Regions from separate parts of the Metabacillus schmidteae genome, predicted to be linked through region 2. Evidence: a T-box and tRNA genes for the amino acid it is inferred to sense, from the RefSeq annotation. Region 2 holds a T-box; the other regions hold tRNA genes.
The links. A T-box is a leader RNA that pairs with one kind of tRNA and senses whether it is charged. The one in region 2 lies ahead of tyrS (tyrosine--tRNA ligase), so its partner is inferred to be a tRNA-Tyr.
Positions count from the first base shown of each region.

Region 1: it encodes a tRNA-Tyr, which carries the amino acid that the T-box ahead of tyrS (tyrosine--tRNA ligase) is inferred to sense. The anticodon was not compared.
Region 3: it encodes a tRNA-Tyr, which carries the amino acid that the T-box ahead of tyrS (tyrosine--tRNA ligase) is inferred to sense. The anticodon was not compared.

Region 1 covers NZ_CAESCH010000001.1:1,957,917-1,963,956, reverse strand. The annotation lists gene HWV59_RS09355 (macrolide family glycosyltransferase) at 1-523, shown strand, start outside; tRNA gene HWV59_RS09350 (tRNA-Arg) at 824-897, opposite strand; tRNA gene HWV59_RS09345 (tRNA-Asn) at 931-1,005, opposite strand; tRNA gene HWV59_RS09340 (tRNA-Ile) at 1,015-1,091, opposite strand; tRNA gene HWV59_RS09335 (tRNA-Gly) at 1,114-1,187, opposite strand; tRNA gene HWV59_RS09330 (tRNA-Cys) at 1,201-1,274, opposite strand; tRNA gene HWV59_RS09325 (tRNA-Gln) at 1,281-1,355, opposite strand; tRNA gene HWV59_RS09320 (tRNA-His) at 1,623-1,698, opposite strand; tRNA gene HWV59_RS09315 (tRNA-Trp) at 1,710-1,783, opposite strand; tRNA gene HWV59_RS09310 (tRNA-Tyr) at 1,795-1,878, opposite strand; tRNA gene HWV59_RS09305 (tRNA-Phe) at 1,889-1,961, opposite strand; tRNA gene HWV59_RS09300 (tRNA-Asp) at 2,353-2,429, opposite strand; tRNA gene HWV59_RS09295 (tRNA-Met) at 2,507-2,583, opposite strand; tRNA gene HWV59_RS09290 (tRNA-Ser) at 2,613-2,705, opposite strand; tRNA gene HWV59_RS09285 (tRNA-Met) at 2,724-2,800, opposite strand; tRNA gene HWV59_RS09280 (tRNA-Ala) at 2,824-2,899, opposite strand; tRNA gene HWV59_RS09275 (tRNA-Pro) at 2,916-2,992, opposite strand; tRNA gene HWV59_RS09270 (tRNA-Arg) at 2,998-3,074, opposite strand; tRNA gene HWV59_RS09265 (tRNA-Leu) at 3,082-3,170, opposite strand; tRNA gene HWV59_RS09260 (tRNA-Gly) at 3,177-3,251, opposite strand; tRNA gene HWV59_RS09255 (tRNA-Leu) at 3,265-3,350, opposite strand; tRNA gene HWV59_RS09250 (tRNA-Val) at 3,371-3,446, opposite strand; tRNA gene HWV59_RS09245 (tRNA-Glu) at 3,468-3,542, opposite strand; rRNA gene rrf (5S ribosomal RNA) at 3,572-3,687, opposite strand; gene HWV59_RS09235 (hypothetical protein) at 4,222-4,530, shown strand; partial or broken gene HWV59_RS09230 (erythromycin esterase family protein) at 4,538-5,807, shown strand; gene HWV59_RS09225 (hypothetical protein) at 5,919-6,040, shown strand, end outside.
Region 2 covers NZ_CAESCH010000001.1:4,211,386-4,217,425, reverse strand. The annotation lists gene acsA (acetate--CoA ligase) at 1-611, shown strand, start outside; gene HWV59_RS20660 (transglycosylase domain-containing protein) at 846-3,755, opposite strand; T-box leader at 3,898-4,125, shown strand; gene tyrS (tyrosine--tRNA ligase) at 4,188-5,453, shown strand; gene rpsD (30S ribosomal protein S4) at 6,038-6,040, opposite strand, start outside.
Region 3 covers NZ_CAESCH010000001.1:502,288-508,327, forward strand. The annotation lists rRNA gene HWV59_RS02460 (23S ribosomal RNA) at 1-2,320, shown strand, start outside; rRNA gene rrf (5S ribosomal RNA) at 2,573-2,688, shown strand; tRNA gene HWV59_RS02470 (tRNA-Asn) at 2,698-2,772, shown strand; tRNA gene HWV59_RS02475 (tRNA-Thr) at 2,775-2,847, shown strand; tRNA gene HWV59_RS02480 (tRNA-Glu) at 2,865-2,939, shown strand; tRNA gene HWV59_RS02485 (tRNA-Val) at 2,948-3,023, shown strand; tRNA gene HWV59_RS02490 (tRNA-Thr) at 3,027-3,099, shown strand; tRNA gene HWV59_RS02495 (tRNA-Tyr) at 3,117-3,200, shown strand; tRNA gene HWV59_RS02500 (tRNA-Gln) at 3,275-3,349, shown strand; tRNA gene HWV59_RS02505 (tRNA-Lys) at 3,353-3,425, shown strand; tRNA gene HWV59_RS02510 (tRNA-Gly) at 3,430-3,504, shown strand; tRNA gene HWV59_RS02515 (tRNA-Ala) at 3,515-3,590, shown strand; gene sigW (RNA polymerase sigma factor SigW) at 3,812-4,375, shown strand; gene HWV59_RS02525 (anti-sigma factor family protein) at 4,391-4,993, shown strand; gene cdaA (diadenylate cyclase CdaA) at 5,112-5,951, shown strand; gene HWV59_RS02535 (CdaR family protein) at 5,944-6,040, shown strand, end outside.

The sequences.
Region 1 (6,040 bases), 2.3 Mb from region 2:
TTTAGGAAGTATATTTGGGGATAATAAGGATTTTTATGAAGATTGTTTTCAAGCATTTAAAGATATCGAAGCAACATTTATCATGTCTTTAGGCAAAAAAAAGAAAGAAACTGATTTTTCTTATATACCCGAAAACTTTATTCTTTATGATTATGTGAACCAAATAGACCTGCTGCAAAAGGTGGACATCTTTGTAACACATGGAGGTATGAACAGTGTCCAAGAAGGTTTGTATTTTAAAGTTCCCTTAATCCTATATCCTCAACAACAAGAACAAGAAATGATCTCACAACAAGTTGAACGTTTAGGTTGTGGCATCCATTTAAAAGAATGCAATACAGAGAAACTGAAACAATCTTTATTGAAAATATTAAACAATAAAGAATATAAACAAAAATGCTCTGAATTTGGAACTCTCTTACAAGAAAAAGGCGGTTACAAAAGAGCCGTATCTGAAATAATGAGATTTTATAAAGAAAACTCGTCGATTGGCGAGCCTGTAAAGGTGAAGCGTGATGCGTAGTTGCACTTATACTTTGTACTTAAAAATGATCACTACGTCGATTAAACTTCTTCGCTGCTAATTTATACTTTCATAACGTGTAAACTAACACGGAATCCTCCTGTCTCTACACTTACATAGACAGTAATAAAATAAAGGAAACTCGTCTTGTTCGCGGCGGGTTTCCTTTTTATATGCATTATATTTTGTCAAACTGAGAGCTACCCACAAGCAACGATTAAAACAATTGTAGTTACATAAAAAGGTCAGATTTGATTATGAAACATACACATTTCGTAATCAAATCTGACCTTTGAAAGACGCGCCTTAGAGGATTCGAACCTCTGACCGACGGCTTAGAAGGCCGTTGCTCTATCCTGCTGAGCTAAAGGCGCATATTCGTTTATTGTTTGTTTTCTCCATAAAAATGGCTCCGCAGGCAGGATTCGAACCTGCGACCGATCGGTTAACAGCCGATAGCTCTACCACTGAGCTACTGCGGAACAAAATCATGGTGGGCCTAAATGGACTCGAACCATCGACCTCACGCTTATCAGGCGTGCGCTCTAACCAGCTGAGCTATAGGCCCATTTATGAAATTTAATATGTAATGGAGCGGGTGAAGGGAATCGAACCCTCATCATCAGCTTGGAAGGCTGAGGTTTTACCACTAAACTACACCCGCATTAAAGATAGATTGGAGGCACCACCCGGATTTGAACCGGGGATAGAGGTTTTGCAGACCTCGGCCTTACCACTTGGCTATGATGCCTTAAAATGGCTGGGCTAGCTGGATTCGAACCAACGCATGTCGCAGTCAAAGTGCGATGCCTTACCGCTTGGCTATAGCCCATTGAATATGCTGCATGAAAGTACTTCCTGAATATTCTACATGAGACTGCACCGCAAGAGGATATTTTGTGATATTTCTGAAAGGAAATATCGCGAAATATCGTCGACTACTAAGTATTCTCAGTGTCTCTATAAAAATTACTCTCTTTATATTACTGTTTCCAACTAAAATTATCTTTAGCGAGAAACCAGCAAGAGGATATTTTGAAATATTTCTGACAAAAATAAAGTTTAATTAAAATCCTTTATTTTCAACTAATTGCTTAATTGGGGCGGCTGATGGGAATCGAACCCACGAATGTCGGAACCACAATCCGATGCGTTAACCACTTCGCCACAACCGCCATTATTTCGTTGGCAGGGGCAGTAGGAATCGAACCCACACCAAAGGTTTTGGAGACCTCTATTCTACCGTTAAACTATGCCCCTATTATATTAAATGGTGGAGGGGGGCAGATTCGAACTGCCGAACCCTAAGGAGCGGATTTACAGTCCGCCGCGTTTAGCCACTTCGCTACCCCTCCACATGAAAGGTGGCTCGGGACGGAATCGAACCGCCGACACATGGATTTTCAGTCCATTGCTCTACCAACTGAGCTACCGAGCCATAATTAATGTGTATTTGAAAAAAGATGAAAATTACCTTTTCAAGTAACTAATTTTAATCTAAGACTTTTAAAGTATTATAGCTTTGACAATTTGTAAATCGTCCTCATCTCAGGATGATTATTCAAGAAGCAGCTCGATGAGTACGCTGAAGTATATTCAGGGAAGCTTTTTCGGGCGTGCTCTACCAACTGAGCTACCGAGCTAAATCAAGTTTACGGCTTCCGCTAAGCTTCGAATCTCTTCGTCAGCTCCCTCACTCACATCCTCACGTATTCTCATACGCTCCGGTGTTCGCTTAGTCGCTTCCTCGACCTTCTCGCTTATCGAAACCCTCTTACACGATACTTAAATTACAATAATAATTTGTTTCTTTTAAAAATATCAATCAATGGCGGTCCGGACGGGACTCGAACCCGCGACCTCCTGCGTGACAGGCAGGCATTCTAACCAACTGAACTACCGGACCAATATTGGTTGCACTTTACAGCACTACTGTGTTTCCTCGCTATGAAGAATAATCGACGTAGCATCGTCAACTTTAATTGGTTGCGGGGACAGGATTTGAACCTGCGACCTTCGGGTTATGAGCCCGACGAGCTACCAGACTGCTCCACCCCGCGATAATAAGTAATTGAAGTAAAAAAACATATGGAGGAGGAAAGGGGATTCGAACCCCTGCGGGCTTTGACACCCCTGTCGGTTTTCAAGACCGATCCCTTCAGCCGGACTTGGGTATTCCTCCAATATACATATGTGTTAATGGTAGCGGCGGAGGGAATCGAACCCACGACCTCACGGGTATGAACCGTACGCTCTAGCCAGCTGAGCTACACCGCCATAAAAAAGTAAAATATTTCATTTGGTGGAGCCTAGCGGGATCGAACCGCTGACCTCCTGCGTGCAAAGCAGGCGCTCTCCCAGCTGAGCTAAGGCCCCAAATCTAATTATTAAATGGTCGGGAAGACAGGATTCGAACCTGCGACCCCTTGGTCCCAAACCAAGTGCTCTACCAAGCTGAGCTACTTCCCGTACTATGGCGCGCCCGAGAGGAGTCGAACCCCTAACCTTTTGATCCGTAGTCAAACGCTCTATCCAATTGAGCTACGGGCGCATATAAGTGGTGCCGAGGACCGGAATCGAACCGGTACGGTAGTCACCTACCGCAGGATTTTAAGTCCTGTGCGTCTGCCAGTTCCGCCACCCCGGCACTTACTGGAGCGGAAGACGGGATTCGAACCCGCGACCCCCACCTTGGCAAGGTGGTGTTCTACCACTGAACTACTTCCGCTTACTATTATTAATGGTGCGGGTGAAGGGACTTGAACCCCCACGTCACAAGGACACTAGATCCTAAGTCTAGCGCGTCTGCCAATTCCGCCACACCCGCATGGTGTGTGAAACTCTATATGGTGGAGGATGACGGGATCGAACCGCCGACCCCCTGCTTGTAAGGCAGGTGCTCTCCCAGCTGAGCTAATCCTCCGAAGCACTTAGTGTGCAAATATGGTGACCCGTACGGGATTCGAACCCGTGTTACCGCCGTGAAAGGGCGGTGTCTTAACCGCTTGACCAACGGGCCAAATTTTATAGTAGTGACCTATGTGGTCAGCCTGGCAACGTCCTACTCTCACAGGGGGAATCCCCCAACTACCATCGGCGCTGAAGAGCTTAACTTCCGTGTTCGGCATGGGAACGGGTGTGACCTCTTCGCCATCATTACCAGACATTTTTTAGAGACATTTCTTATTATAGTAAGTTTTTCAAAAAAAGCAAGAACTTTTTTTATTTCATTTTCCGTGTCCATTTCCTACAATGACACAGGATTTATAATGTAACACAGCTACGATGAAAGTGTCAATAACTTTTCTAATAAATCTTTTGCGACTTCTTTTGAAGACAAGAAATATAATAACATCCTTATTCGAAAAATAAAAGACCCTAAATTAATTTTTTCAAAAAAATTTCCCCTCTACTATTTTTATGATCTAATGCTTTTACTCTGACATAATGATTTCCTTAGAGGTAAACACTATAACTACACCTAAACATCACTTATACCTTCATTATGTATATAAGGTCAAAAATGAGCGTTAATATCTAATTTGTATTAATACCCTAAGATAATAAGTATTGTACTAGATGCCTATGTTATGCAAACCTGATGATTACCTTCTGGAGGTGGAACATTGTCCAATGAAAGGATTGTTGATGTAATAGACGAGAAACTTAAGCAGAAAATTGAACAAGAAATTAAAGGAATGACTTTCACTAAAAATTTCCGCTCTCCTACCGCTGAAGAATGGTACATTTTTTTACCATCCTTTAAGGATCCATTAACAGGTGGAGCACCCGGAAAGGCTATTATCCATTACAACTTGTATGACACAAAACACATTTTTATCAATACAACGATTATTTTTGATGATCCTGATTTACATAATAATAAACATCATCAGCTTGTTTATTTACTCGCTGATGAAATTGTAAACAGACTTGTTGGTTATGCTGACACCTTATTATCAGTACATTCAGGTGAAAACTCCTACAATGCAGAATACAAACAATAATAGAGGGATGAAAATGAACGTAAAACTAATCCAAACCATAAAAGAAGAATCAAGTCCTTTCCACGAACAAGAAGGAGTTGATTCTTTAATAAGTAAGGTAAATGACGAAACACTTGTTCTACTTGGTGAATCTTCACACGGAACTTCAGAATTTTATAAGATTCGATCTGAACTTTCAAAGAAACTAATTTTAGAAAAAGGGTTTAATTATATAGCCGTTGAAGGTGATTGGCCTGCTTGTCAACAAATAAATAAGTATATTAAAGGGTTGGATCACACCTATTCCAATGCCAGTGAAGTCCTGTCTTCTTTTCACCGTTGGCCAACATGGATGTGGGCAAATGAGGAAATCATTGAGTTAATTGAGTGGTTAAAGGATTACAACCTCGACAAATCAATTAATCACAAGATTGGTTTTTATGGGATTGACGTCTATTCATTATGGGAATCTATTGATGAGCTTATAGCATATTTAGAAGAAATTAAATCTCCACAAATTGAATTCGCAAAAAAGGCATTTTCATGCTTTGAACCTTTCAATCGTCGTCCTGAAAAATACGGACTATCAGCATCTTTCTATGGTGAAGACTGTTTGAACGAAGTCACAAAGCTTTTAACTGAAATTACGTTAAATAAACTAACTAAATCTGACTCTGAAGAAAATTTAAATCTTGAAGTAAATGCGATTATTACGGCTAATGCTGAGAATTATTACAGAACGATGGTCGTAAATGACAATGAGTCATGGAATATCCGCGACAGACATATGGTAGAGGCATTAAATAAAATACACGAATTTTATGGTACACAAGCAAAAGGAATTGTCTGGGAGCATAACACACATGTTGGAGATGCACGGGCAACTGATATGGCTGATGAAGGTGTTGTAAATGTTGGACAATTACTTAGAGAAGAAAAAGGTACTGAATCTATCTTTATTATTGGGTTTGGTACCCATAGAGGAACCGTTATCGCTGCAGATGAATGGGGCGTTCCACCAAAACAGATGATTATTCCTCCAGCTCAAAAAGGAAGTTGGGAAGATGCCATGCACCAAGCTGGGACCACACGATAAATTCATCTATTTTACAGGATACAATCGTCATTTGTTTCAAAGACCAATAGGACATCGAGCGATCGGAGTCGTCTATAACCCTGCTTACGAACAATATGGGAATTACGTACCTTCCTCCATGTCAGATCGATATGATGCCTTTATCTATATAAATGTGACAAATGCTCTCCACCCTCTAAGCATTGAAAAAGTGTTCCTATAAAAGATAAAAACAATATTTTACTCTCAAATTTGTTTGAAGTAAAGGCTAGATATTAAATTCCTACTTGTTATAATGCAATCAAGATCAATTTTTTCAAAAGGGTGGGCATTTATGGGGAACACGTGTAGATTTGTTGTCAATGCAGTTGGTAAGCAAGGTGAAACATACTATACACAACTCAATACAAAAAAAGAATTAGAAAATTGGATTTCAGACCACCAAGAAAAACTTTT
Region 2 (6,040 bases):
CTTCAATGGCAATTAAGCCTGGTTCAATGGGGAAACCAATTCCTGGAGTGAAAGCAGCAATTGTTGATGATCAAGGAAATGAATTACCACCTTATCGAATGGGGAACTTAGCTATCAAAAAAGGCTGGCCATCCATGATGCATACCATTTGGAATAACCAAGAAAAGTACGAATCCTATTTTATGCCTGGTGATTGGTATGTGTCAGGAGACTCTGCTTATATAGATGAAGAAGGCTATTTCTGGTTCCAAGGTAGAATCGATGATGTAATTATGACATCAGGTGAACGTGTCGGACCATTTGAGGTTGAGAGTAAGCTTGTTGAGCACCCAGCTATTGCGGAAGCTGGTGTAATTGGTAAACCGGATCCTGTAAGGGGAGAAATTATTAAAGCATTTGTTGCGCTTAGGGAAGGGTATGAGCCTTCTGATGAATTAAAAGAAGAGATTCGCACATTCGTAAAGAAAGGCTTGGCCGCACATGCTGCCCCTCGTGAAATTGATTTCCGTGACAAGCTGCCGAAAACTAGAAGTGGTAAAATTATGAGACGTGTATTAAAAGCATGGGAATTAGATTTACCAACAGGTGATTTATCAACGATGGAAGATTAATTCATATAGAAAAAGAGCTGTTGTCTAACAGCTTTCAGACTGTTGACAAACGCTCGCTTTCTTCGTTACTCACCTTGCTGCGGTGCTCATTACCAACCCTGGTAACTCCGCTCCTCACAAGGCTTCGTGCCTCGAAAGGCAAGCGTTAGCAATCAGTCTGAGGGCTAGCAACCTTACCTTGTCTACAAAAAAAGAGCTGTTGTCTAACAGCTCTTTTTTTTGACTCTACATAGGTTATGGTGCTTTATTGTCATCTGCGGAAGAGGCTGGTGCCTCTTCTTGCTTCGGTTTTTGATCAGTATTTTTATTTTTTTGTTCTTTATTTTGATCAGTATTTTTATTTTTTTGTTCCTTATTTTGATCAGCATTCTCTTCTTGCTTAGGTTCCTCAGTCTTTGGTTTTTGTTCGGCATAATCACCAATTTTAATAATAGCTGAAGGTGAAGATTCATTTCCGCCAACATCAACAGCCACAATATAATAAGCAGCAGGGTTATTTCCAACCGAAACTGATAATTTGTCTGAAGATGGTAAACTAGCTACTTTTTTGAAGTTTGTTGAATGATTCGCAGCACCGTATACGCGGTAACCTACAACATCATTGTCTGAGTTGGCTTTCCAGCTTATGTTTGAACCTCTGGATGAGACTCCGTTAACTTGTCTCGGCTTGGAGCCGTTATCGGTAATCCCTTTTCCTTCTGTGACAACTAAGTTACCCCATTTAGATGTATTAGGTAATAAACGTTTAAGGTCACTTGTACTGCTAATATTGTATCTATCAAGAACCTCTTTTTTAAGCATAACTCCTTCTTGAACAAATTCCGATGGTGCGGAAGATGGTACTTTATATGCTCTGTCTTTTACATAAACATATTTTCCTCGTGTTAAGCTATCATCAACTTTGGTTGGTACATATTTTGCGTTAAATATATCTGTCGCAACAAGGCCTGCTTGGCGGCAAAGATCAGAAGCCAATTCTCCTGTTAAGGCACAATAAGACCTTTGTACAATTCCACCTGGTGTTTCAAATCGATTTTTAGGTGCAATTAAGTTTGGCTCAGCATCATGTGCAGCATTCATTAACTTTGCCCAGAGTAAGAGATTACGTTTGCTGTAGGATATTCCTTTATAGTTTTGTTGTAATGGTTTTGGTGTGTCATAACCAATCCAAGTTCCAAATGTTACATTAGGATTTGTCGCAACAAACCATGCATCCGTGTAATCTTGACCAGTCCCTGTTTTTCCTGCCCAATCTGCACTAAATGAGAGATAGCTATTTAATGAAGCAGCCGTACCGCTTCTTATAACATCTCGCATCATATCGATTGTTAAATAAGCAGTTTGGGCAGAGAATACATCATTTTGCACCTTTTCATGCTGATATACAATGTCTCCATCACTATTTTCAATCTTTTCAATCAGGAAAGCATCAACAAACTTACCTTGATTAGCAAAGGTTGCGTACGCATTAACATTTTCTTCAACTGTTACTCCGTCTGTCATACCACCTAGACTTAGAGAAGCTATTTCATAATCAATTTTGTTAAGGTTAGTAAACCCCATTTTTTCTAAATAGGAGACAGGGTTTTTACTCATAATGTTTTTATATGTTTTAGCAGCGGGTACGTTGTATGAATATTTTAAGGCAGTTCTTGCACTAGTTAACCCATGATAGGCACCGCCATAGTTTTTTGGGTTATATCCGCTTGTTATAGGAGTATCAGCAATGACTGTACCTGGTTGTACTTGTCCTAACTCCATTGCAGGAGCATAAACTAATAGCGGCTTCATAGAAGACCAATTAGAACGTGGTGCATCTGTTGCGTGATTTAAATTTTCACGTTCAAAATCACGGCCCCCAACAAAACTAATAATTTTACCAGTCGTGTTTTCAATCAAGATACCACCGACTTCTACAGGTTCTTGTACTGTTTTCATTTCACCTGTATCAGAATCTTTAACTTCTTCCGGTTTATCACTACCGTAATATTCATATTGTTTAGCAACATCTTGCATTTTGTCATAAATGTCTTTGTTTATCGTTGTATGAATTCTATAACCATTATGCCTAATGTCTTCATCGGCTAGTTGACGATACTGGTAATATAAATCATTATCTTTTTTGACTTCTTCCTCTTTATATCCGTCTTTTTCAGCAAGTTGGATTGCAATAATATCTTTTGCCCGATCTTCTACTTCATAAGTTAGGTAAGGATATTGATCAGTGGATGTAGGCTTTTTAGGTGTTAAATTAGCTCGTATATCATATGAAAGCGCTTGTTCATATTGCTCTTTTGTAATAAACCCGCCAGTATACATCCTGTTTAAGACAGTTTTCATTCTGTTTATGCCTGCATTAATGTCTTCTTTTACCTTACCGCCATCATTTGAAAAAGGTGTATATCCAAACGGACTTTGAGGTAAGCCTGCTATAAATGCTGCTTGTGGTATGGATAGATCTTTAGCAGTAACACCAAAAATCCCTTTTGCAGCAGCTTCGACGCCTGCGATATTTTTTCCGTTAGAGTTACGTCCAAAATCAGCAACATTTAAGTAAGCTTCAATAATTTCTTCTTTTTCGAAAAACTTTTCTAAACGTAATGCTAATAGGATTTCCTTTGCTTTTCGATCAAAAGATACTTCATTTGTTAAAATCTGATTTTTAATTAATTGCTGTGTTAGTGTGCTTCCACCTGTTTGAACAGAGGCATTAGTGAATTCTTGAAAAAGTGCACGCATGATTGCTTTCGGTACAACACCGTCATGTTCGTAAAAAAGTTCATCTTCCGTTGCAATAACTGCATCAATAACATGTTGAGAAACATTTTCCAGTTGGACTTCCTCGCGTTCGATGTCAGCATTTAACTTTCCTAAGTAAATATTTTGATCAAAGAAGATTTGTGATGTCTCTTCATAGTTGTAAATATCATTTTTCATGTCTTCGTAAGATCGAACAGGTTCATCCTTCACAAGTGAAGCAAAATAACCGGCCCCTACACCCCCTGCAAAACATAAACCAATAAGTCCAATAATGAGAAATAGTAGAAGTAGATTTCCGATAACGTTATATGAGATCCGTAGACTTTTAGCTATATCTTTGTTAAAGGGTGAGAAACGCCTGTGTTTTTCTTCCTTTTTTTTCATTGTGCATTCCCCCAAATCTTATATATTATAACATAGGAAATGATGAAATTTGTATGCTTTTGTCATAAAGATATGATACAGTTCATTCCAAGTGTTGACATTAGAACGATATTATGGTTAAAATTGCTTGTAATTAGTATATGGAAAAGCAAAGATTGGATTCAGTAATGGATATCTCACTGTTTTAGAGAGCTGATGGGTGGTGAAAATCAGCACATAGATCTTCCATGAATTACTTCCATGAGCTTCTTTTTTGAAAAGGTTAAAAAATGACCTCAGTAGGAAAAGACGGTCTGACCGTTAAGTAGCCGAGAGAGGATTACAGTGTAATTCTAAGTAGGGTGGTACCGCGGATATATTCGCCCCTTCAGAGATGAAGGGGCTTTTTTGTGTTTCTTTGCTAAAGAAAAAATAACAAAAAGGAGTAAATCAATGAGTGAATTATTAAATGATTTAAAATTTAGAGGTTTAGTTAATCAAGTAACAGATGAAGAAGGCTTAGCGAAAGTTCTGGAAGAAGGAGATATAAAGCTTTATTCAGGATTCGATCCTACAGCAGACAGCCTTCATATTGGGCATTTGTTGCCTGTTTTAACTCTGCGTCGATTTCAATTAAATGGTCATCACCCAATTGGACTTGTTGGTGGGGCTACTGGATTAATTGGAGACCCAAGTGGGAAAAAAGCTGAGCGTACCCTTAACACAACAGATATCGTACAAGATTGGTCTAATCGAATAAAAGGACAATTATCACGATTTCTTGATTTTAACAATGATAAAAATCCAGCCATTATCGTCAACAATTTTGATTGGATTGGAAAATTAGATGTGATCTCATTTTTGCGTGATGTTGGTAAAAACTTCGGAATCAATTATATGCTTGCAAAGGATTCTGTTCAAACTCGAATTGAAACAGGGATTTCCTTTACTGAGTTTAGCTACATGATTTTACAATCATACGATTTCTTAAACTTATATCAAAATAATGGGTGTAAATTACAAATTGGCGGAAGTGACCAATGGGGAAATATAACGGCTGGTTTAGAGTTAATTCGTAAATCTGAAGAAGATTCAAAGGCATTCGGATTGACAATTCCTCTTGTTACAAAGGCTGATGGAACAAAGTTTGGTAAAACTGAAGGTGGAGCTATTTGGTTAGATGCTGAGAAAACGTCTCCTTATGAATTCTACCAATTCTGGATTAATACAGATGATCGAGATGTAGTGAAATATCTAAAATATTTCACGTTCTTATCACATGAAGAAATTGTGAAGCTTGAAAATGAAGTGACTACTGCACCTGAAAAACGTTCTGCGCAAAAGGCACTTGCAGAAGAAGTGACAAAGCTTGTACATGGTGAAGAAGCTCTGCAACAAGCAATTAAAATCTCTGCTGCATTATTTAGCGGTGAAATAAAACAATTAACGGCGAGCGAGATCCTGGAAGGATTTAAAGATGTTCCATCTACTGAAATTGAAGGGTCTGAGATTGGATTAATTGATTTACTGATTCAAGCTAAAATTTCACCATCAAAACGTCAAGCACGCGAGGATATTTCAAATGGAGCAATTTATATAAACGGAGATCGTGAACAGGAATTAACAAAAGTCATTACAAACGTGGATAAGATTGATGGGAAGTTCACGGTAATCCGCAGAGGGAAGAAGAAATATTTCCTTATTCGTTATACGAACTAAATAGAGTTTTTTTAGACAAAAAAAGAACCTATGCAAGATGTATAGGTTCTTTTTTTTGTAAGATCATCATAAAAAACATGTACAATGTAGAGATAGAATATAATCAATTATTTCTTACTTTAAAGTATAGATATAAGATACCCATTAATATAAACCCAATTAAGATAAATGGAATAATCCCGGACTTATATACGATATATACTTTCACATGAAGTATAGCATTAACTACCAACGTAACGATTAGAATGACACACAAAAATAAAATTAATAATTTTATTTTTTTATTTCTGTTATGATACAAAAAATCAGCCCCTTATAGAAGCTAAATGTTTCTAACGTTAGTTAACACTATGTTGAAGCTGACTTGTATTATTCTATAGACAAGTAAATTTTGTATGAAACAAGAAAAGGTTCTCCTTTTCAATCCTTGAAGCTTTTATTACAGTGGGGTCCGATAAACTGAGTTTTGTAGGGGAATAGAATATACTATACTACACACAAATTATAACTAAAAAACCCCTAGAACTGTTGAAAAATCAACATTTCTAAGGGTTTTACAAATGCTCTTCTAAAGAGCATTGATATTA
Region 3 (6,040 bases), 3.7 Mb from region 2:
TTTGTAGAATGAACCGGCGAGTTACGATCCCGTGCAAGGTTAAGTTGATAAGACGGAGCCGCAGCGAAAGCGAGTCTGAATAGGGCGAAAGAGTACGTGGTCGTAGACCCGAAACCAGGTGATCTACCCATGTCCAGGGTGAAGTTCAGGTAACACTGAATGGAGGCCCGAACCCACGCACGTTGAAAAGTGCGGGGATGAGGTGTGGGTAGCGGAGAAATTCCAATCGAACTTGGAGATAGCTGGTTCTCTCCGAAATAGCTTTAGGGCTAGCCTTGAAATGAGAGTCTTGGAGGTAGAGCACTGATTGGACTAGGGGCCCCCATCGGGTTACCGAATTCAGTCAAACTCCGAATGCCAAAGACTTATGTTCAGGAGTCAGACTGCGAGTGATAAGATCCGTAGTCAAGAGGGAAACAGCCCAGACCACCAGCTAAGGTCCCAAAGTATACGTTAAGTGGAAAAGGATGTGGAGTTGCTTAGACAACCAGGATGTTGGCTTAGAAGCAGCCACCATTTAAAGAGTGCGTAATAGCTCACTGGTCGAGTGACTCTGCGCCGAAAATGTACCGGGGCTAAACGTATCACCGAAGCTGTGGATTGTTCTTACGAACAATGGTAGGAGAGCGTTCTAAGGGCTGTGAAGCGAGACCGGAAGGACTCGTGGAGCGCTTAGAAGTGAGAATGCCGGTATGAGTAGCGAAAGAGGGGTGAGAATCCCCTCCACCGAATGCCTAAGGTTTCCTGAGGAAGGCTCGTCCGCTCAGGGTTAGTCGGGACCTAAGCCGAGGCCGAAAGGCGTAGGCGATGGCCAACAGGTTGAAATTCCTGTACCACCTCCTCACCATTTGAGCAATGGGGGGACGCAGAAGGATAGGGTAAGCGCGCTGTTGGATATGCGCGTCCAAGCAGTTAGGCTGACAACGAGGCAAATCCCGTTGTCACGTAAGCTGAGCTGTGATGGCGAGGGAACTATAGTACCGAAGTTCCTGATTCCACACTGCCAAGAAAAGCCTCTAGCGAGGTGAGAGGTGCCCGTACCGCAAACCGACACAGGTAGGCGAGGAGAGAATCCTAAGGTGAGCGAGAGAACTCTCGTTAAGGAACTCGGCAAAATGACCCCGTAACTTCGGGAGAAGGGGTGCTTTTTAGGGTGAATAGCCCGGAAAAGCCGCAGTGAATAGGCCCAGGCGACTGTTTAGCAAAAACACAGGTCTCTGCGAAGCCGCAAGGCGAAGTATAGGGGCTGACGCCTGCCCGGTGCTGGAAGGTTAAGGGGAGAGGTTAGCGCAAGCGAAGCTTTGAACCGAAGCCCCAGTAAACGGCGGCCGTAACTATAACGGTCCTAAGGTAGCGAAATTCCTTGTCGGGTAAGTTCCGACCCGCACGAAAGGCGTAACGATCTGGGCACTGTCTCAACGAGAGACTCGGTGAAATTATAGTACCTGTGAAGATGCAGGTTACCCGCGACAGGACGGAAAGACCCCGTGGAGCTTTACTGTAGCCTGATATTGAATTTTGGTACAGCTTGTACAGGATAGGTAGGAGCCTGAGAAGCCGGAGCGCTAGCTTCGGTGGAGGCGTCGGTGGGATACTACCCTGGCTGTATTGAAATTCTAACCCACAGCCCTGATCGGGCTGGGAGACAGTGTCAGGTGGGCAGTTTGACTGGGGCGGTCGCCTCCTAAAATGTAACGGAGGCGCCCAAAGGTTCCCTCAGAATGGTTGGAAATCATTCGTAGAGTGTAAAGGCACAAGGGAGCTTGACTGCGAGACCTACAAGTCGAGCAGGGACGAAAGTCGGGCTTAGTGATCCGGTGGTTCCGCATGGAAGGGCCATCGCTCAACGGATAAAAGCTACCCCGGGGATAACAGGCTTATCTCCCCCAAGAGTCCACATCGACGGGGAGGTTTGGCACCTCGATGTCGGCTCATCGCATCCTGGGGCTGTAGTCGGTCCCAAGGGTTGGGCTGTTCGCCCATTAAAGCGGTACGCGAGCTGGGTTCAGAACGTCGTGAGACAGTTCGGTCCCTATCCGTCGTGGGCGTAGGAAATTTGAGAGGAGCTGTCCTTAGTACGAGAGGACCGGGATGGACGCACCGCTGGTGTACCAGTTGTCTTGCCAAAGGCATAGCTGGGTAGCTATGTGCGGAAGGGATAAGTGCTGAAAGCATCTAAGCATGAAGCCCCCCTCAAGATGAGATTTCCCATCACACTAGTGAGTAAGATCCCTGAAAGATGATCAGGTTGATAGGTCAGAGGTGGAAGCGCGGTGACGTGTGGAGCTGACTGATACTAATCGATCGAGGACTTAACCTATTAGAAAAGCGGAAGAAGCCCGTTTAAATCCATAGGGCATTGGAGCGATCGAGCAGAAGTCGTTCTTTGACTTCGTACGAGAGAGTGAAATGACCGTAGGATTTGGCTTCTGTAGCTGGACAGAGTAAGAGCATAAACTCAGTAAGTGAATTGAATTGTGAATCGTTATCTAGTTTTGAAGGAATATTATTTTCTTTGAAAAAAGACTTGAAAAATCCCTTCAAAATAGTATAATAATTTTTGTCACAAATGTCTGGTAATGATGGCGAAGAGGTCACACCCGTTCCCATGCCGAACACGGAAGTTAAGCTCTTCAGCGCCGATGGTAGTTGGGGGTTTCCCCCTGTGAGAGTAGGACGTTGCCAGGCTTTGATTGTTCCGCAGTAGCTCAGTGGTAGAGCTATCGGCTGTTAACCGATCGGTCGCAGGTTCGAATCCTGCCTGCGGAGCCATTGCTTCCATAGCTCAGTTGGTAGAGCACTTCCATGGTAAGGAAGAGGTCACCGGTTCGAGCCCGGTTGGAAGCTTAAAGGAATATCATTAAGGCCCATTGGTCAAGCGGTTAAGACACCGCCCTTTCACGGCGGTAACACGGGTTCGAATCCCGTATGGGTCACCATTTAAATTGGAGGATTAGCTCAGCTGGGAGAGCACCTGCCTTACAAGCAGGGGGTCGGCGGTTCGATCCCGTCATCCTCCACCATATGCCGGTGTAGCTCAACTGGTAGAGCAACTGACTTGTAATCAGTAGGTTGGGGGTTCAAGTCCTCTCGCCGGCACTCTTTCTTTATAATATGGAGGGGTAGCGAAGTGGCTAAACGCGGCGGACTGTAAATCCGCTCCTTAGGGTTCGGCAGTTCGAATCTGCCCCCCTCCACCATTTTATAATTAAATCTTTCTAATGAGTTGTGAATAATTTCACTATTAAAGGGAATAGTATTATTACTTAATTAATGGGCTATAGCCAAGCGGTAAGGCATCGCACTTTGACTGCGACATGCGTTGGTTCGAATCCAGCTAGCCCAGCCATTAGAGCCATTAGCTCAGTTGGTAGAGCATCTGACTTTTAATCAGAGGGTCGAAGGTTCGAGTCCTTCATGGCTCATTTTGCGGAAGTAGTTCAGTGGTAGAACACCACCTTGCCAAGGTGGGGGTCGCGGGTTCGAATCCCGTCTTCCGCTCCAACGGCACCATGGGGCCTTAGCTCAGCTGGGAGAGCGCCTGCTTTGCACGCAGGAGGTCAGCGGTTCGATCCCGCTAGGCTCCACCAAAAACTTGATATAATGTTTTTACATATAAGCGATAAACCTCTGTTTATCGCTTTTTTGATGCATTATCATATTTATCTAACAAGAATTCATTGAAAAGAAATAAAGTTTTCTCCATACTTCAACCAAAATTTGTTAAAATAATTTTATGTGAAAAAAATGAAACTTAGCAGCATTCTATTACGTATAAAAGATAGCCGCAGAGTGCGGGGGTATGATAAATATGGAGACACTAATAAGAAAAAGAATAAAACAAGTAAAAAAGGGAGATCAAAACGCATTTGCTGAAATAGTTGATATCTACAAAGATAAAATTTATCAATTATGTTATCGGATGCTTGGGAATGCTCATGAAGCAGAAGATATTGCACAAGAAGCATTTATAAGAGCATATGTTAATATTCATACGTATGATATGAATAAAAAGTTCTCAACATGGTTATACCGTATCGCAACGAATTTATCGATTGATCGAATTAGAAAAAAGAAACCAGATTTCTATTTAGATGCAGAGGTATCAGGTACTGATGGTTTAAATATGTATTCTCAAGTAGCGGCAGATGTTTCATTACCAGAAGAAGAACTTGAAACGTTAGAATTACAACAAACGATTCAAAGAGAAATATTAAAATTACCTGATAAGTATCGAACTGTAATTGTATTGAAGTATATTGATGAACTATCACTAAATGAAATTAGTGAAATCTTAACAATACCAGTTGGTACGGTTAAAACTCGTATACATCGAGGCAGGGAAGCTTTGAGAAAGCAATTAAGGTATATATAAAAAGAGGTGAAAAAGATGAGCTGTTCTTCAGAATATGTACAACTTTTGCATAAATATTTAGATCATGAACTATCACCTGCTGAAGAGAAAGATGTAAAAGAACACCTTCATAGGTGTGAAGCTTGTTATCAGCATTTTCACGAACTTGAGAAAGCAGTAGCGTTCGTTCAAAGTACATCACATATAGAAGCACCATTAAATTTCACTGAAGGAATCATGAACAGCCTTCCTAAAGAAAAAAGAACTGTATCATGGAATAGATGGTTTAAAGGACATCCGCTTTTAACAGCTGCATCCCTTTTTATCCTTTTAATGGTAAGTAGCTTATTTTCTGCATGGAATGAGGATCAGCACTTCAGTGTTTCAAAACAGGAAAATCTTGTTGTCGAAAATAGTAAAGTCATTGTTCCGAAAGATGAAGTAGTGAAAGGTGATGTGATCGTCAAAAATGGGACCTTGGAAATACAAGGTACAATAGAAGGCGATGTTACTGTTATTAATGGAGAACAATATATGGCATCTGCAGGTAATGTAACAGGAAAAATTGAAGAGGTTGACGAAGTATTTGAATGGTTATGGTATCACATTAAAAGGATATCTGAGGACGTAGTAAGTTAACGGCAGGGTCATCGAAATGGTGGCCTTTTTACATAGCTCTATATAAAATGATATAATGGGATAGTTGTCAAAATAGTAATAAAGAATAGAATAAAGTTAACTCATGGAGGACAAGTGAATGGGGTATGAGGTTTTACCAATATTGAATGACATACCAATATTGCATTACCTCGGTATAGCTATTGATATTCTCCTTGTATGGTACGTTATATATAAATTAATTATGGTTGTAAGGGGAACAAAAGCTGTTCAGTTGTTAAAAGGAATAACGGTTATAATCGTGGTCCGTATGTTAAGTCAATATCTTGGTTTAAGTACTTTGCAATGGTTAATGGACCAAGCCCTAACATGGGGTTTCTTAGCAATTATTATCATATTCCAACCAGAGCTTCGCAGAGCTTTGGAACAACTGGGAAGAGGTCGGTTATTTTCTAGAAGTGGCTTACCGGGAGAAGATGATCCTGAAGTCACTGTAGAAGCTATTGTAAAGGCAACAGATTACATGGCAAAACGACGTATTGGTGCACTTATGTCAATTGAAAAAGAAACAGGTATGAGCGATTATATCGAAACAGGTATTTCTTTAAATTCAAGAATATCTTCTGAGCTTTTAATTAACCTGTTCATTCCGAATACACCACTACACGATGGTGCGGTTATCATTCAGAAAAACCAAGTAGCTGCTGCAGCATGTTATCTTCCTTTATCAGAAAGTCCTTTTATATCGAAGGAACTTGGAACAAGACATAGAGCAGCATTAGGGATTAGTGAAGTAACAGATAGCTTAACAATTATTGTATCTGAAGAAACAGGAAATGTCTCTGTTACTAGAAATGGTGAATTACATCGTAATTTAACTCAAGATGAGTTAAGGGATATTCTTCAAAAGGAACTGTATACGCAAACTAAAGCTGTTTCCTCAAACCGTTGGCACTGGAGGGGGAAAAAAGATGGATAAGTTGATGAATAATCATTGGGTTATGAGAGTTATTGCTCTGTTTTTAGCTTTAATGCTTTATGCATCAGTAAATATTGAAACAACAGGAA